2 regions of the Bacillus sp. EB106-07-01-XG149 genome follow, and region 1 is predicted to be linked to the other one. Evidence: a T-box and tRNA genes for the amino acid it is inferred to sense, from the RefSeq annotation. Region 1 holds a T-box; the other holds one or more tRNA genes.
The links. A T-box is a leader RNA that pairs with one kind of tRNA and senses whether it is charged. The one in region 1 lies ahead of ileS2 (isoleucine--tRNA ligase), so its partner is inferred to be a tRNA-Ile.
Positions count from the first base shown of each region.

Region 2: it encodes a tRNA-Ile, which carries the amino acid that the T-box ahead of ileS2 (isoleucine--tRNA ligase) is inferred to sense. The anticodon was not compared.

Region 1 covers NZ_JBYTDP010000002.1:219,670-227,467, forward strand. The annotation lists gene ileS2 (isoleucine--tRNA ligase) at 90-2,855, opposite strand; T-box leader at 2,927-3,151, opposite strand; gene divIVA (septum site-determining protein DivIVA) at 3,203-3,709, opposite strand; gene AC3WTA_RS07095 (YlmH family RNA-binding protein) at 3,799-4,566, opposite strand; gene AC3WTA_RS07100 (YggT family protein) at 4,582-4,845, opposite strand; gene AC3WTA_RS07105 (cell division protein SepF) at 4,852-5,322, opposite strand; gene AC3WTA_RS07110 (YggS family pyridoxal phosphate-dependent enzyme) at 5,342-6,016, opposite strand; gene pgeF (peptidoglycan editing factor PgeF) at 6,013-6,831, opposite strand; gene AC3WTA_RS07120 (YlmC/YmxH family sporulation protein) at 6,949-7,227, opposite strand; gene sigG (RNA polymerase sporulation sigma factor SigG) at 7,400-7,798, opposite strand, start outside.
Region 2 covers NZ_JBYTDP010000002.1:565,461-573,258, reverse strand. The annotation lists gene AC3WTA_RS09080 (YitT family protein) at 1-468, shown strand, start outside; gene AC3WTA_RS09075 (metal ABC transporter ATP-binding protein) at 868-1,638, shown strand; gene AC3WTA_RS09070 (metal ABC transporter permease) at 1,638-2,471, shown strand; gene AC3WTA_RS09065 (Fur family transcriptional regulator) at 2,485-2,898, shown strand; gene ispG (flavodoxin-dependent (E)-4-hydroxy-3-methylbut-2-enyl-diphosphate synthase) at 2,978-4,093, opposite strand; gene AC3WTA_RS09055 (hypothetical protein) at 4,258-4,623, opposite strand; gene AC3WTA_RS09050 (DUF1189 domain-containing protein) at 4,697-5,455, opposite strand; tRNA gene AC3WTA_RS09045 (tRNA-Ile) at 5,698-5,771, shown strand; gene sodA (superoxide dismutase [Mn]) at 5,993-6,604, shown strand; gene AC3WTA_RS09035 (MFS transporter) at 6,721-7,798, shown strand, end outside.

The sequences.
Region 1 (7,798 bases):
TTTTTCCTTCATAGGAAAGAGAGTGGAAGTTATTTTAATATATCATCAATAAAAAAACTGACTGTACTTACGCACAGTCAGTTTTTTTATTATTTTACATAGTTTTCTTTAACAACTGTTGCACAACGCTCACATAATGTTTCATGTTCAGCGTCTTTACCAATTGTTTCTGAAACTACCCAACAACGTTCACATGTTTCACCAGTTGCTTGAGCAACAACAACCGCTGTATGCTCATACTTCGGCGCATCTGCTGGCGCTTCTTCCATCATACCACCAAGTTTATACTCAGAAACGATGAATAATTGCTTTAAGTCTTCGCTAATAGACTCTAACATAGTTTTCATTTCTACAGTCGGATATAGCGTAATACTTGCATTTAATGACTTACCGATTACTTTCTCATTACGAGCTACTTCTAACGCTTTTAATACGTCATCACGCAGCGTCATAAATGCATCCCATTTTGTTTTTAATGCTTCCGCACCATCTAATTGTACAGCTTCTGGCATATTAGTTAATTGTACACTTTCTTCTGTTACACCCGGAATATATGGCCATACTTCATCAGCTGTATGCGGTAAGATTGGTGTTACAAGTTTCGTCAATGCAACAAGAACATCATATAATACAGTTTGAATTGCACGACGCTCTTCATGGTTTGCACCTTCAATGTATAAAATGTCTTTTGCAAAGTCTAAGTAGAATGAACTTAAATCAATTGTACAGAAGTTATGAATTGCATGATACACAGCAGCGAAGTCGTATGTTTCATATGCTTCTTTTACTTTTGTAATTAAGTCATTTAATTTCACTAACATGTAACGATCTACTTCACGAAGTTCAGCTACAGCTACTGTATTTTCACTTGGCTTAAAGTCATCTAAGTTTCCTAATAAGAAACGGAATGTGTTACGGATTTTACGATACACTTCTGCTACTTGTTTTAAAATATCATCTGAAATACGTACATCAGATTGATAGTCAACAGAAGATACCCATAAGCGTAAAATATCTCCACCTAATTGATCCATAATTTTCTTCGGTACGACGATGTTTCCAATCGACTTACTCATTTTACGTCCTTCACCATCTAATACGAAACCGTGGCTTAGTACGCCTTTATATGGAGCTTTACCTGTTACAGCAACTGCTGTTGATAATGAAGAGTTAAACCAACCACGATACTGGTCAGATCCTTCTAAATATAAATTAGCTGGACGTTGTAAGTCTTCGCGCTCTTCTAATACTGCTTGGTGAGAAGAACCTGAATCGAACCATACATCCATGATGTCTGTTTCTTTACGGAATTCACCATTTGGGCTACCTGTATGTGTAAATCCTTCTGGTAATAGATCTTTCGCTTCACGCTCAAACCATACGTTAGAACCGTGCTCACGGAATAAATCTGCTACATGGTTAATTGTTTCATCTGTAATAATTGGATCACCATTCTCTGCATAGAATACAGGGATTGGCACACCCCATGCACGCTGACGAGAAATACACCAGTCACCACGGTCACGAACCATATTATGAAGACGAGTTTCTCCCCATGCTGGTACCCATTTTGTTTCCGCAACAGCTTCTAATAATTCTTTACGGAACGCTTCAATAGATGCAAACCACTGTGCTGTCGCACGGAAAATAATTGGTTTTTTCGTTCTCCAATCATGTGGGTATGAATGCGTAATGAATGTTAGTTTCAGTAACGCGCCTACTTCTTCTAATTTTTCTGTAATTGGCTTGTTAGCTTTATCATAGAATAAGCCTTCAAATCCAGGTGCTTCATTTGTTAATACACCTTTATCATCAACTGGGCAAAGTACTTCTAATCCATACTTTTTACCAACAACAAAGTCATCTTCCCCGTGTCCTGGTGCTGTATGAACACAACCTGTACCTGCATCTGTTGTTACGTGATCTCCTAGCATAACTAATGAATCACGATCGTAGAATGGATGTTTTGCAACTGTATACTCAAGTTCGCTACCTTTTACCGTTTTCACAACTTCAGCATTTTCCCACTCTAACGTTTTTGCAACTGTCTCAAATAGTTCAGAAGCAATAATATATTTTTCATCATCTACTTTTACAATAGCGTATTCAAGTTCTGGGTGAACAGAAATACCTAAGTTTGCAGGTAACGTCCAAGGTGTTGTTGTCCAGATAATGAATTTCTCATCACCTTCTAATACGTTCTTTCCGTCTTTTACAGGGAATGCTACGTAAATAGATGCTGATTTTTTATCTTGGTATTCAATTTCAGCTTCTGCTAAAGCTGATTCACTCGTTGGAGACCAGTAAACTGGTTTCTGTCCTTTATAGATATAACCTTTTTTCGCCATATCACCGAACACTTTAATTTGTTGCGCTTCATAAGCCGGCTCTAAAGTAATATATGGGTTATCCCAATCTGCACGTACACCTAAACGCTTAAATTGTTCACGTTGACGTTCTACTTGTTCATATGCATACTCTGCACATAACTTACGGAACTCAGCAACTGTCATTTCTTTACGCTTTACACCTTTATTTGTTAAAGCTTGCTCAATTGGTAAACCGTGTGTATCCCAACCCGGTACATATGGTGCGCAGTAACCAGTCATTGATTTATAACGAACAATAAAGTCTTTTAACACTTTATTTAATGCATGTCCCATATGAATGTCACCATTCGCATATGGAGGTCCATCATGCAGTACAAATAAAGGACGACCTTTCGTATGTTCTTGTACCTTTTCATAAATATTCATTTCAGCCCACTGTTCTTGCATTGCAGGCTCACGTTTTGGTAAATTCCCACGCATTGGGAACTCTGTTTTTGGCATTAGTAATGTATTTTTGTACTCCATGCTCAATTCCTCCTTACATGTATAAAAGAAACACTTAAAAAACGGAATAAAAAAGAGACCTTCTCATCCCAAAAAGGGACGAGAAAGTCTCCCGCGGTACCACCCTAGTAGATCCTATACGTATGTATACAATCCTCTTTATATTCTTAACGCGAATATACGCCTACGCTTACTCTATTTGTTCAGCGCGGAACTCCAGGGTGATATTCCCATTATCTCCTTATCCTGAGCTTACACCATCCTCAGTTCGCTATATAAGGTATGAAAAAGGTACTTATCCCTATCTTCGTTTTTCTTAATAAATATGTTGTTTAAAATTATATGTAATAATGAGAAAAACGTCAAGCTTACACTGTTTCTTCTTTTTTCAACAGTTCATCTACTTCGTCTTCTAACTCAATTAGTTTATCCCAATCATCGTTGTTTAACATTTCAAGCTGTGTTTCTAATAACATACGGAAACGAGTGCGGAATACTTTCGCTTGTTTCTTTAGCTCTTCAATATCAAAAGCAACTTTTCTTGATTTTACTAACGCTTCGTTAATAATACGGTCTGCATTCTTTTCAGCTTCACGTACGATTAATTTTGCTTCTTTTTGCGCATTACGTTTTACTTCTTCCGCTGCTTCTTGTGCAACGATGATAGATTTGTTTAACGTATCTTCAATATTAGAGAAATGATCTAACTTCCCTTCTAATTGCGCAACTTTTTCTTCTAAAGCTTTTTTCTCACGAATGACTAATTCATAATCTTTGATAATTTGATCAAGAAACTCATTTACTTGATCTTCATCATAGCCACGGAATCCGCGACCAAATTCTTTGTTATGAATATCTAATGGTGTTAACGGCACAACGCCACCTCCAAGTAGTTATCTAAATTTCCTCTTTCAATTATATCTTTTCTTCGACAAAATAGGAGGATTTCCTTCTAAAAAACCAATCATTTTAGTATACCATACAAAATTCTCCATTTGTCGCGCTTTGTTCTACCTTCTACAGAAAACAATTTACTTCGTCCATATCCTCTCACTGAAAAAACATCTCCTGAATAACATTCATAAGAAGTTTGCTCCACTGTTTTCCAATTAACTTTTACTAAACCATTTTTTATGAAAGGTTGTACTTTTTGTCTGGATATATGTAACATTTCAGCTAACATAACATCTAAACGAAGTGAAGAAACCGTTCCAGATTTCTCTCCCCACGTTTCTTGCATCTGTAGAATTTTTTCTCCTTGCACTGGTGATAAGGAGACTTTCACTTTCCCTATAGATTGTAAGTTCATCTCAATATAAGATACAACTTCTTTCGCGACTACAATTTGGGCACGATCTTCTTGAAGCAAAATATCACCACATTTTTCTCTCGTTAAACCAAGAGACATAAATGTACCTAATATTTGCCTATGTTCTAGCGTATAAAACTTGGAAGGATAGTCAATTTCCAATACTTCTACTTGAAATTCCTCTTCATTCACTTCTAGATAATCTGGATAAATGAGTGCTCTTTTACGCTCTGCATGAGGCGTTGCACCATCAAACTGTACCGCAACATCCCCTTGACCTATTACCATAGTGACAATTTGTTGTTGTCTTGGATCAAGGAAGTCTGTTAACTTCACTTGATGGTACTCCGCTGCTCGCTTCCACTCTAACACCTTATCCACAAAGACCTCTTCATCGGGTCTGAAATGTTCATAGATGCTCATGTATTTAACCTCTTACTATAAGAAATAGCGGAATATACTTACTAAACCATTCGTAGCAAGCTTTAACGCAAAAATCGCAACGAGTGGAGAGATATCAATCATACCAAGCGGCGGAATAAATCTGCGAAATGGTTCTAAATACGGTTCACAAATACGTGCAAGAATTTCTCCAAAAGTTGATTCCTTTGCACCAGGGAACCATGATAGAAGAATGTAAATAATAAGTGCCCACGAGTAGATCTCGATAGCAGTAATTAAAACGTTTAAAACTGTTACCATGGCGTATTACCACCTCTTTATATTTGTGTCTTCTTCTTCACCGAATAACTCTGAAATTGCACCAACAATATCTACATTTTCAGGGGTACACATAAATGTTTTCGGTCCTATTTTTTGAATGTCCCCGCCTATAGCGTATACAGTACCACTTAAAAAGTCAACGATACGTACAGCTTGATCAGTAGACATTCGTTGTAAATTAATCACAACAGCTCGTCTACCTTTTAAATGGTCCGAAATCCCTTGTGCTTCCGAATATGTGCGTGGTTCTAATAAAACAACTTTTGAAGATTGCTTTGCCGTTTCAATGCTCACAACATTTTGTTTCGGTTGCGCTTTTGGAAACGCAACATCTTGTTGTTCTGGCGGATCTTGCTGCTTCTTCATGTCTGTTTGCTCCTTTTCATAACTATATTGAGCTGCTTCTTTTTCTTCCGGTGTATCAAAAAAGAAGTATTTTACTTTTGACCAACTCATAATAAGATTCTCCTTCCTTTTACGCTTTTCCTACTAAAATCGTCCCCAAACGAATATATGTAGCACCTTCTTCAATTGCAATCGTGTAATCGTTAGACATTCCCATTGATAATTCTTTACATGGCGCATGTAATAATTCTAGCTCCTGCACCTCTGTTTGTAGCATACATAACTCCTTAAAACAGCGTCTGATTTCTTCCTCTTCTTCTGTAAACGGAGCCATTGTCATTAGTCCAACCACTTCAATCTTATCCAATTCTTGCAAACTTTGAATAAAAGAAACGGTTTCTTCTATTGCCAATCCTTGCTTTGATTCTTCAGATGATGTTTTTACTTGAATAAAACATTTCACTTTCTTATCAGCACGTTTTTGAATTTCTTTTGCAAGTGAAAGACGATCTAACGAATGTAAATAATCAATTTCATTAATGATTTCTTTTACTTTTCTCGTTTGTAATGATCCAATAAAATGCCAATTCACTTTTGAACCGAAATGTTCGTACTTCTGTAAGAAACTTTCATTTCTATTTTCACCTAAATCGATAATTCCAGCTTCAATTACTTCGTTTGTTTTTTCAATTCCTACCGTTTTTGTAACCGCAACGAGTTTAATATCTTGCAACGAACGTCCCGCTCGTACGCAAGATTGTTTAATTGCTTCATTTACAGTTGTTAAATTTTTTTGTACTGTCACTTGCTTTTTTCCTCCTTAAAACCTATGAAACTCAACATTCTTCCTGTCTTACCTTGATCACGACGATGAGAGAAAAATAGTTGTTCTTCACAGCTTGTACAAAGAGATGACATTACAATATTCTCTTCTTTTATGCCTGATTGTACACATAATATACGATTAATTTCTTTTAAATTAATTGCGTACTGCCCATCAGAAATTTTTTTATAAGGGACAGAGCCGTTTACTACTTGCTCTGCTGCTGTTAATACTCGATCATCAACAACGTAACAACAAGATCCAATTGCTGGTCCAATTGCAACATGAATTTCATCACTTGAAATCCCTTCTGCATTCCATTTTTGAATCATTTCCTTTGCAATCTCTTTTACAGTCCCTTTCCATCCAGCATGCGCAAGTCCTATCATACCATGTGATGGTGCATAAAAATAGAGTGGAACACAATCCGCGTAACATGATGTTAGAAGAACATCATTATTAGTCGTATAAATGCCATCTGTTTTTGAAATGCCGTCTTCATATGAATAGACGCCACTTCCTTTTTCCTGTTGTCCTACTTTTTCAACATGATGATCATGAACTTGTTCAGAGCAAATCCAGTTTTCTAATGGTTTTTGTAACTTATTTGCTAAAATGCGTCTGTTTTCATGAACGTTCTCCACGATATCATTCACATGTAATCCTAAATTCATCGCATGAAAGGAGCCCGTACTTACCCCACCATCTTTTGTCGTAAATCCAGCAGTAATGTTTCCAAGTTCTTTCCACGCTTGTAAATACAGTATACCGTCCACATATTTAAATGGTTGTCTCATAAAGTGACTCCTTTTAATTAAAATAACATAAAAAAGCATGGTACTTCCTGTCTATTTTACCATACTTTTATTTTTTCATAATACCAACAGAAAAAAAAGAGGAATTTGTAATATTCTTTATGAAATTGTCGGTGTTTGTATTGATTCTGTTACAGAATTAACAGGATTTACTCTAACAAGTATGACATCTTCCCCAATTTTCATAATTTCCTCCCAAGGAATTACAATTTCTACATCCTTCCCAAAGATCCCTAACATACGTGCCTGTTTGGAAATAATAATAGACCCGATCTTCCCTGTGTTCATATCAATTTCAATATCTCCAATATTCCCAAGCCTTTTTCCATCTGAAACATTTATTATCTCTTTCATCTGCAACTCCGAAATTCTTATCATTTTCATCCTCTCCCTTATATATGACGAATTGAAAAAACACTGTTTCTCAAATTAACAGGAAGCACCCTCTACTAATCCCATATTATTTTCATTATATGAACACAGCTTCCCTACTATGAGCGAAGACAAACTATATTACATATAAAAAGGTTTCACCATAAATGGTGAAACCTTATCCTTGAATCGTCTTATTCATTTGTTTAATAGCTGATTTCTCTAAACGTGACACTTGTGCTTGAGAAATCCCAATTTCTTCTGCAACTTCCATTTGTGTCTTTCCTTGAAAGAAACGTTTTCGAATAATCATTTTCTCACGATCATTTAAACGCTTCATCCCTTCTTTCAGTGCTAACTCTTCAACCCACTGCTCGTCCTTTTGTTTTTCATCACTTAACTGATCCATAACAAAGATAGGATCTCCCCCATCGTTATAAATCGGTTCAAATAATGAAACTGGATCTTGAATCGCATCTAATGCAAAAACAATTTCTTCATGAGTCACTTCAAGCACTTTTGCAATATCCATTGCTGTTGGCTCTTTTGAATTTTCTGCAATCAATTTCTCTCTTAC
Region 2 (7,798 bases), 350 kb from region 1:
GGTGGATCAATGGACGGAACAGAAATCATGGGTATTTTATTAACGAAGAAATTGCCTTTCTCTGTTGGCGAATTTGTAATGTTTGTGAACTTATTCATTTTTGCATGGGCAGCATTTGTATTTGGTGTTGAACAAGCTATGTATTCTGTTATGGCGTACTATATCGCCTTCAAAACAATTGATACAGTCATTCAAGGTTTAGATGAAACAAAAGCGGTTTTAATTGTATCAGATCAATATGAGGAAGTATCAAATGCGATTTTGCATCGTCTTGGTCGTGGAACTACAAAGCTTGTAGCGAAAGGCGGTTACACGGATAAAGAAAAAGAAGTTATTTATGCAGTTGTAACGCGTCTGGAAGTGACGAAGTTAAAATCAATTGTGTATGAAATTGATGCGAATGCGTTTGTTACGATTATGAGCACACAAGAGACAAATGGTGGAAAGTTTAAATCGGCTATTCACTAAAAAACATGTATCCCGCTATTTGATGGCAAATAATCAGTAGGGGATGGCCTCATCTGATTAAGGTTTCATTTTATCCCGCTTTAATGGGCAGTAGTAAGACCCCCACCTCAAAATGCAGCGAAAGCAAAGAAGTTAGATGGGGGATCAACTGCCCATAAAAGTCCGATTGGTTCAACTAATAATCAGTGGGGGATGAAGAAAACCCCACTGATTAAAGTTTCACTTTATAGGAATACTTTTCGAAAGCAGAGAATTTTTCTCTGCTTTTTGTTATAATAGTAAGGTTTCTTGAAAAAATTGATATATTTTAGGCAGATTGGTTTACAACTATAATAAGCTGTACTATAATTCAAATAGATATAAATCGGAATCATTCTGAATTAAAATAGGTGAGATGATATGAATAATATATTAGAAATAGAAGGATTGTCATTTCGATATGAAGATCGAAATGTGTTAGAAGATATTAATTTGCAAGTTCCGAAGGGAGCTTTTTTAGGTTTAGTTGGGCCGAATGGTTCTGGGAAATCAACTTTGCTAAAATGTTTATTAGGCGTTTTAAAGCCAAAACAGGGAAGTATTCGTTTGTTTGGTGTTGATAGTAAGAAGTTTAAAGAATGGAACAAAGTTGGTTATGTGTCGCAAAAGGCAAATAGCTTTAATTCTGGTTTTCCGGCAACTGTTTTTGAAGTTGTATCAATGGGACTCGTTTCTAAAAAAGGGCTGTTTCGCTTTTTCACGAAAAACGATAAGGAAAAGGTAGAAAAAGCGATTGCTGATGTAGGGATGAGTGAGTTTCAAGGGCGCAATATCGGAGAACTTTCTGGTGGACAACAACAGCGTGTATTTATTGCTCGTGCGCTCGTTAGTGATCCTGAATTACTTATTTTGGACGAGCCCACTGTTGGAATAGATGTGAAGAATGTAGAAAGTTTTTATGAGATATTAGAGGATTTAAACAAAAGGTTAGGAATCACATTAATTCTCGTTACTCATGATATGGGAGCTGTTACTGAGAAGGTAACACATGTTGCATGCTTAAACCAACATCTACATTTCCATGGAAATGTAGAGAAGTTCCGAGAGTTAGAAGATGCAGAAATGTCCGTCTTATATGGACATCATGTTCATCGTTTAGAACACGAGCATGAGCATCACGGGAGGATATAATGATACAAGATTTTTTACAATATGACTTTTTACGTAACTCTTTATATGCAGGGGTTTTAATAGGACTTGTTGCACCACTTATCGGTGTATTTGTTGTCATTCGCCGAATGTCGCTTATTGCGGATGCATTAAGTCACGTGACATTATCGGGTATTGCTGCAAGTTTACTACTAGAAAAAACAATTTTCACAGGAGGATTTTTAAATCCGTTATATATGGGAATGATTTTTTCTATTGGTGGGGCGTTACTAATTGAAAAATTACGTACTGTATATAAACATTATCAAGAATTAGCAATTCCGATTATTCTTTCAGCAGGAATGGGGATTGGGGTTATTTTTATATCACTTGCAAATGGATTTAACACTGATTTATTTAGTTATTTATTTGGGAGTGTAAGTGCTGTAACAAGTACGGATTTAATAATCATCGGCATTGTAGCAATTGTTGTTATTGTAACGATCACTTTATTATACAAAGAGTTATTTTTACTATCGTTTGATGAGGAATATGCTGTATCAACCGGTTTGAGTGCAAAGTGGATTCACTTTATTTTCATTATATTGGTTGCTCTTGTCATTGCAGTATCAATGCGTGTAGTAGGGGTTCTTCTAGTATCATCATTAATGACGTTACCAGTTGCAGCAAGTATTCGTATTGCGAATGGATTTAAACAAACAATTTTCTTTTCCATTTTATTTGGTGAAATTGCAGTAATTGGTGGAATGTTTGCTTCATATCAACTTGATCTAGCACCAGGTGGTACAATTGTTATGATAGCAGTTCTTATTTTAATTGGTGCGATTTTATGGAAAAAGAAAAAAACTGCATAAAGTAGGGATAGATATGAATCTAACAGAAGCTTTACGCCTAATGAAAGATAAAGGATACAAACATACTGGGAAAAGGGAAGAAATGCTCAGGTTATTTGCAGCTCACAATCGTTATTTAACGGCGAAAGACGTTTTAGAGCATATGAAGGATGATTATCCAGGTCTTAGCTTTGATACGATTTATCGTAACTTAACGGTGTTTGCTGAAATCGGTGTTTTAGAACAAACGGAATTAAATGGTGAAAAACATTTTCGTTTTACATGTTCTATTATGGAACATCATCATCATTTTATTTGTTTAGATTGCGGGGGGACGAAAGAGATTACTTCCTGCCCGATGGATTTTATGAATAAAGATTTTAACGGTTATGAAGTAACCGGGCATAAGTTTGAAATATACGGCCGTTGTCCAAAATGTGCAAAATAAGAACTCGTCGGTTACGTAACTGACGAGTTTTTTTACGTGAAAAAGAAGGTTGCCCACAAATATTGTGGCAACCTTCTTTTTATTGTTCTTGTGTTTCTTTTTCTTTTTCTTTTTCTTTTTCTCGTTCAGCAGCCATTTCAGCAGCAATTACATCGATTTCTTTTTTCAGTTCTTCTACCATTATTTCTTCTGGTACTTTACGAACAACTTGCCCTTTACGGAATAATAATCCTTCTCCACGTGCACCGGCAATACCGATATCAGCTTCACGAGCTTCACCAGGACCGTTTACAGCGCAACCAAGTACTGCAACTTTAATCGGTACTTTTAGTGTAGAGATGTATTCTTCCACCTCGTTAGCGATGCTAATTAAATCAATTTCAATACGACCACAAGTTGGACAAGAAATAAGTGTTGCTGCATTAGATGCAAGACCGAATGACTTTAATAGTTCACGCGCAACTTTTACTTCTTCAACTGGGTCAGCACTTAATGAAATACGTAGTGTATTTCCGATGCCTTTATTTAAGATTGCGCCAAGACCAGCGGCACTTTTTACAGTTCCGGCAAATAATGTTCCGGATTCTGTAATACCTAAATGTAATGGGTAATCAAAAGCACGAGCAGCTTTTTCGTATGCTTCAATTGCTAAGTTAACATCAGAGGCTTTCATAGATACGATAATATCGTGGAAATCTAAGTCCTCTAAAATTTTAATGTGATGTAGGGCGCTCTCGACCATACCATCTGCAGTTGGGTATCCGTACTTTTCTAAAATGTGACGTTCTAATGAACCTGCGTTTACACCGATACGGATTGGAATACCGCGTTCTTTTGCTGCATTTACAACAGCTTCTACTTTATGGCGACGACCAATGTTACCTGGATTGATACGTACTTTATCAATGCCACCTTCAATTGCTTTTAAAGCAAGGCGATAATCAAAATGAATATCAGCAACAAGTGGAATGTTGATTTGTTTTTTAATATCAGCAATAGCATTTGCTGCGCGTTCGTCTGGAACAGCAACACGGACGACTTGACAGCCAGCTTCTTCTAAACGCTTAATTTCAGCAACTGTTGCTTCAACATCATGTGTTTTTGTTGTTGTCATACTTTGTATAATTAATTCATTATTACCGCCAATTGTTAAATTACCGACTTTAACTGGACGTGTTTTTGTACGATGAGTCATTTCATTCACGAATAGATCGCTCTCCTTATAAAAGAAGTTTCTTATTTAGTCCCTCATATCAATGAAAGTATACGTGATACAGGGCTATAGAAACCGAAGTGCTCGGTTTCACTTTTACTATTGTATCAGCGCCTTTATGTAATTGACAAGGATTAAGTAATTGCTTATTGATATAACGGGAATTTATAAGACTTTCCAATTTGTATTTTTGTAGCAGATGTACTTTTGTTTAGTTGTTTAAAGTCATCAATTACCTTTTCAATGGAAGGGATTTTTTTCTTATTAATTTGTTCGGTAATAGAAAGAACTGTCTCACCTGTTTTGACTTCAATTGTTTTATAAGTTACATCTGTTTCTTTTTCTGCTTTGTTCTCTTTCTTTTGTTTTGTATCTGTACTTTCTTGTTTTATCGTTTGGGCCGCATTTGTTTTTTTATATGAACTTAACATCGGTAAAGTGCCGATTTTTATATCGTAATAAAATATATAACCAAGAACAAGCACGAATAAGAATATACCTAACCTCTTCATATTCTTCACTCCTTTGCTAGGAATATATGCTTGTCCAAAAAAAAAATGCCTATTTAGGCATTTTTTTTCGTTCTTATTTTTCTTTCGGTTTTGGAACTTCTTTAATCGTTAAGTAAAGAACAATTAAAACAACTGCGATATAAATGAATGTTGAACCAGGTACAACAATTTTGAATAGATCCATAATCATAAAGAAGATTGTTGGAATTGTGTAGCTGTACGCAGTTAACGTCCATACTTGCTTATAAGATAATTTACGTTGACCGCTCATAGCAGAACCAATAAACGCAAGTAAAGTAATTCCTAAGAAAGTAATAAACAATTGGAATAGGTATACTAACACGCCGATAACAGCTAGTAAAATTGGATAAATACTATCGAATACAGAAATGAAATCTTGCAAATCTTTCTTCTCAAGAGATGTCCCTAATAAATCATTATAGGAGTATGTTTGTGTTTGACCATTTCCTATAGAAACTACTTTATCTTTTAAAATAAATAAACCAGTTTTGTTTTGATATGTTTCTATATCTGTTGTATTGGGATCAAATACGAAAAGAGCATCTCCCTCTTCCTTTAGAATAGGTTGTTCAATATCTGCTTTTAGTTCACCGTTTTCGATTTTAAAATCAGGTAAATCTTTTTCGATTGCTTGATTTACCATGGTAACACTATCTTGAATAAAGCTACCGTAAAAGAATGTTCTTGGAATAGTAGTGATTAGACAAAGTAGCATAATATACAAAATGGTTTTTCCGATTTTTTGAAAACGGAATAGCGCCATATCTTTAGGCGAATATACGCTTTTTGCTAATTGGGTAAATATGGACATAGATTCACTTCCTTTATGTATGTATAAAATCATTGTAACGTAGGAATCTAGAGAATCTCAAGATATATTATATTTACATATAGTGGAGATAACTAAATTTCTTTTTATTAATTTTCTTCTTTTATATGAGAAAAATACAATTGACACTTTTCTTTGCCATATGGTAAATTTATCTTACATTTCTTAAAGGATATATCTGATAGGAATTCCTTTATTTGATATGTTGTTACATACATAATTGTGGACCCTTAGCTCAGCTGGTTAGAGCAGACGGCTCATAACCGTCCGGTCGTAGGTTCGAGTCCTACAGGGTCCATATCCATTTCACATGTTTATTATGTTAGTGGGAAGCTTCCTTGTAGAAGGGAGCTTTTTTTACGGAATATATGAGCATTTTAATTGAAAAGAAGTGGGATTTTTGCTACGTTAATGATAGCAAGACAATGTGATTTATTTGTTTGCACCCTATGGCAATTAGGGTAGAATGAAGTTGTATGTCACTTAAGTGGCAATACATAAACTGGGAGGAATATAACAATGGCAAAACACGAATTACCAAATTTACCTTATGCGTATGATGCTTTAGAGCCTCACTTTGACAAAGAAACAATGAACATCCATCATACAAAACATCATAACACGTACATTACAAACTTAAACGCTGCTTTAGAAGGTCATGCAGAATTAGCTGACAAAAGCGTAGAAGAATTAGTTGCAAACTTAAACGAAGTACCAGAAGCAATTCGTACAGCAGTACGTAACAATGGTGGCGGACATGCTAACCATACATTCTTCTGGACAATCTTATCTCCAAACGGCGGCGGACAACCAGTAGGCGAACTTGCAACTGCAATTGAAGCGAAATTCGGTAGCTTCGATGCATTCAAAGAAGAATTCGCAAAAGCTGGCGCAACTCGTTTCGGTTCTGGTTGGGCTTGGTTAGTAGTAAACAATGGTGAGCTAGAAGTAACAAGCACGCCAAACCAAGATTCTCCTCTAACTGAAGGTAAAACTCCAGTTGTAGGTTTAGATGTTTGGGAACATGCTTACTACCTAAATTACCAAAACCGTCGTCCTGACTACATCGGTGCATTCTGGAACGTTGTAGATTGGAACGCTGCTGAAAAACGTTACCAAGAAGCAAAATAATTGTAATAACGATAGAAAAAGCTAGGAGAATGCTCCTAGCTTTTTTCTATGCTTTCCTTTTACATAATTGGGCTTGTCTTTGGAAGACTAGAACATGAAGTAAAGGAGAGTTGTGTATGAAGTGGAAACATATAATTGGTGACGTTGAAGTGAATCGGGATTTAGTGTTGTTGCTCCTTATTGGAGGTTTATACACGCTCGCAATTTCTTTATCGAATACGTTTGTTAACATTTATTTATGGAAACAAACACAAAATTATGTGAATCTTGGCTTGTATAATTTGGCCAGCGTTGTATTACAGCCTCTCACATTTCTTATAGGTGGGAAATTAGCGAAGCGTATTGATCGCTCAATCTTGTTACGAATAGGCGTAGGCACGTTAGCTATTTTTTTTATCGTTGTTTTAGTAGCGGGAAAAAGCGCTTCTCACTATATTTTATTAATGGGGGCTCTTTTAGGAGTCGGATATGGTTTTTACTGGCTCGCGTTTAACTTATTAACATTTGAGATTACAGAACCAGAAACAAGAGATTTCTTTAATGGGTTTCTTGGACTTCTTACATCCTTCTCTGGCATGATTGGACCGATAGCAGCTGGATACACAATTTCACGTATGGAAAAATGGAGTGGCTATACGGTTATATTCTTTCTTTCGTTACTGTTATTTGCAATTGCTGTCATTTTAAGCTTTTTTGTATCTAAGAGAGAATGTGAAGGACGGTATGAAATTGTACAAGTATTGAAAGAGCGGCAGATTGATAAAAATTGGGGAAGAATTACACGTGCTCATTTTTTCCAAGGGTTGAGAGAGGGAACGTTTATTTTTGTGATTTCCGTATACGTGTATTTAGCGACGGATAGCGAACTCGCCTTAGGAAAATATAGCTTAGTAAATTCTGCTGTATCATTTGTATGTTACTACTTAGTCACTCGTATGTTAAAGAAAGAGTGGCGGAAAAAAGCAATTTTGCTTGGAGGCATTATTTTATATGCTGTCGTATTTTTAGTTATATTCAATGTTACATACGCAAAATTACTTATTTATGCAGCGTGTATTGCGGTTGCATACCCTATTTTGCTCGTTCCGTACGGATCCATGACATATGATGTAATTGGCAGAGCGAAAAATGCGAGAGAGTGGCGTGTAGAGTATGTAGTTGTCCGGGAATTATGGTTAAATGCAGGAAGAATTT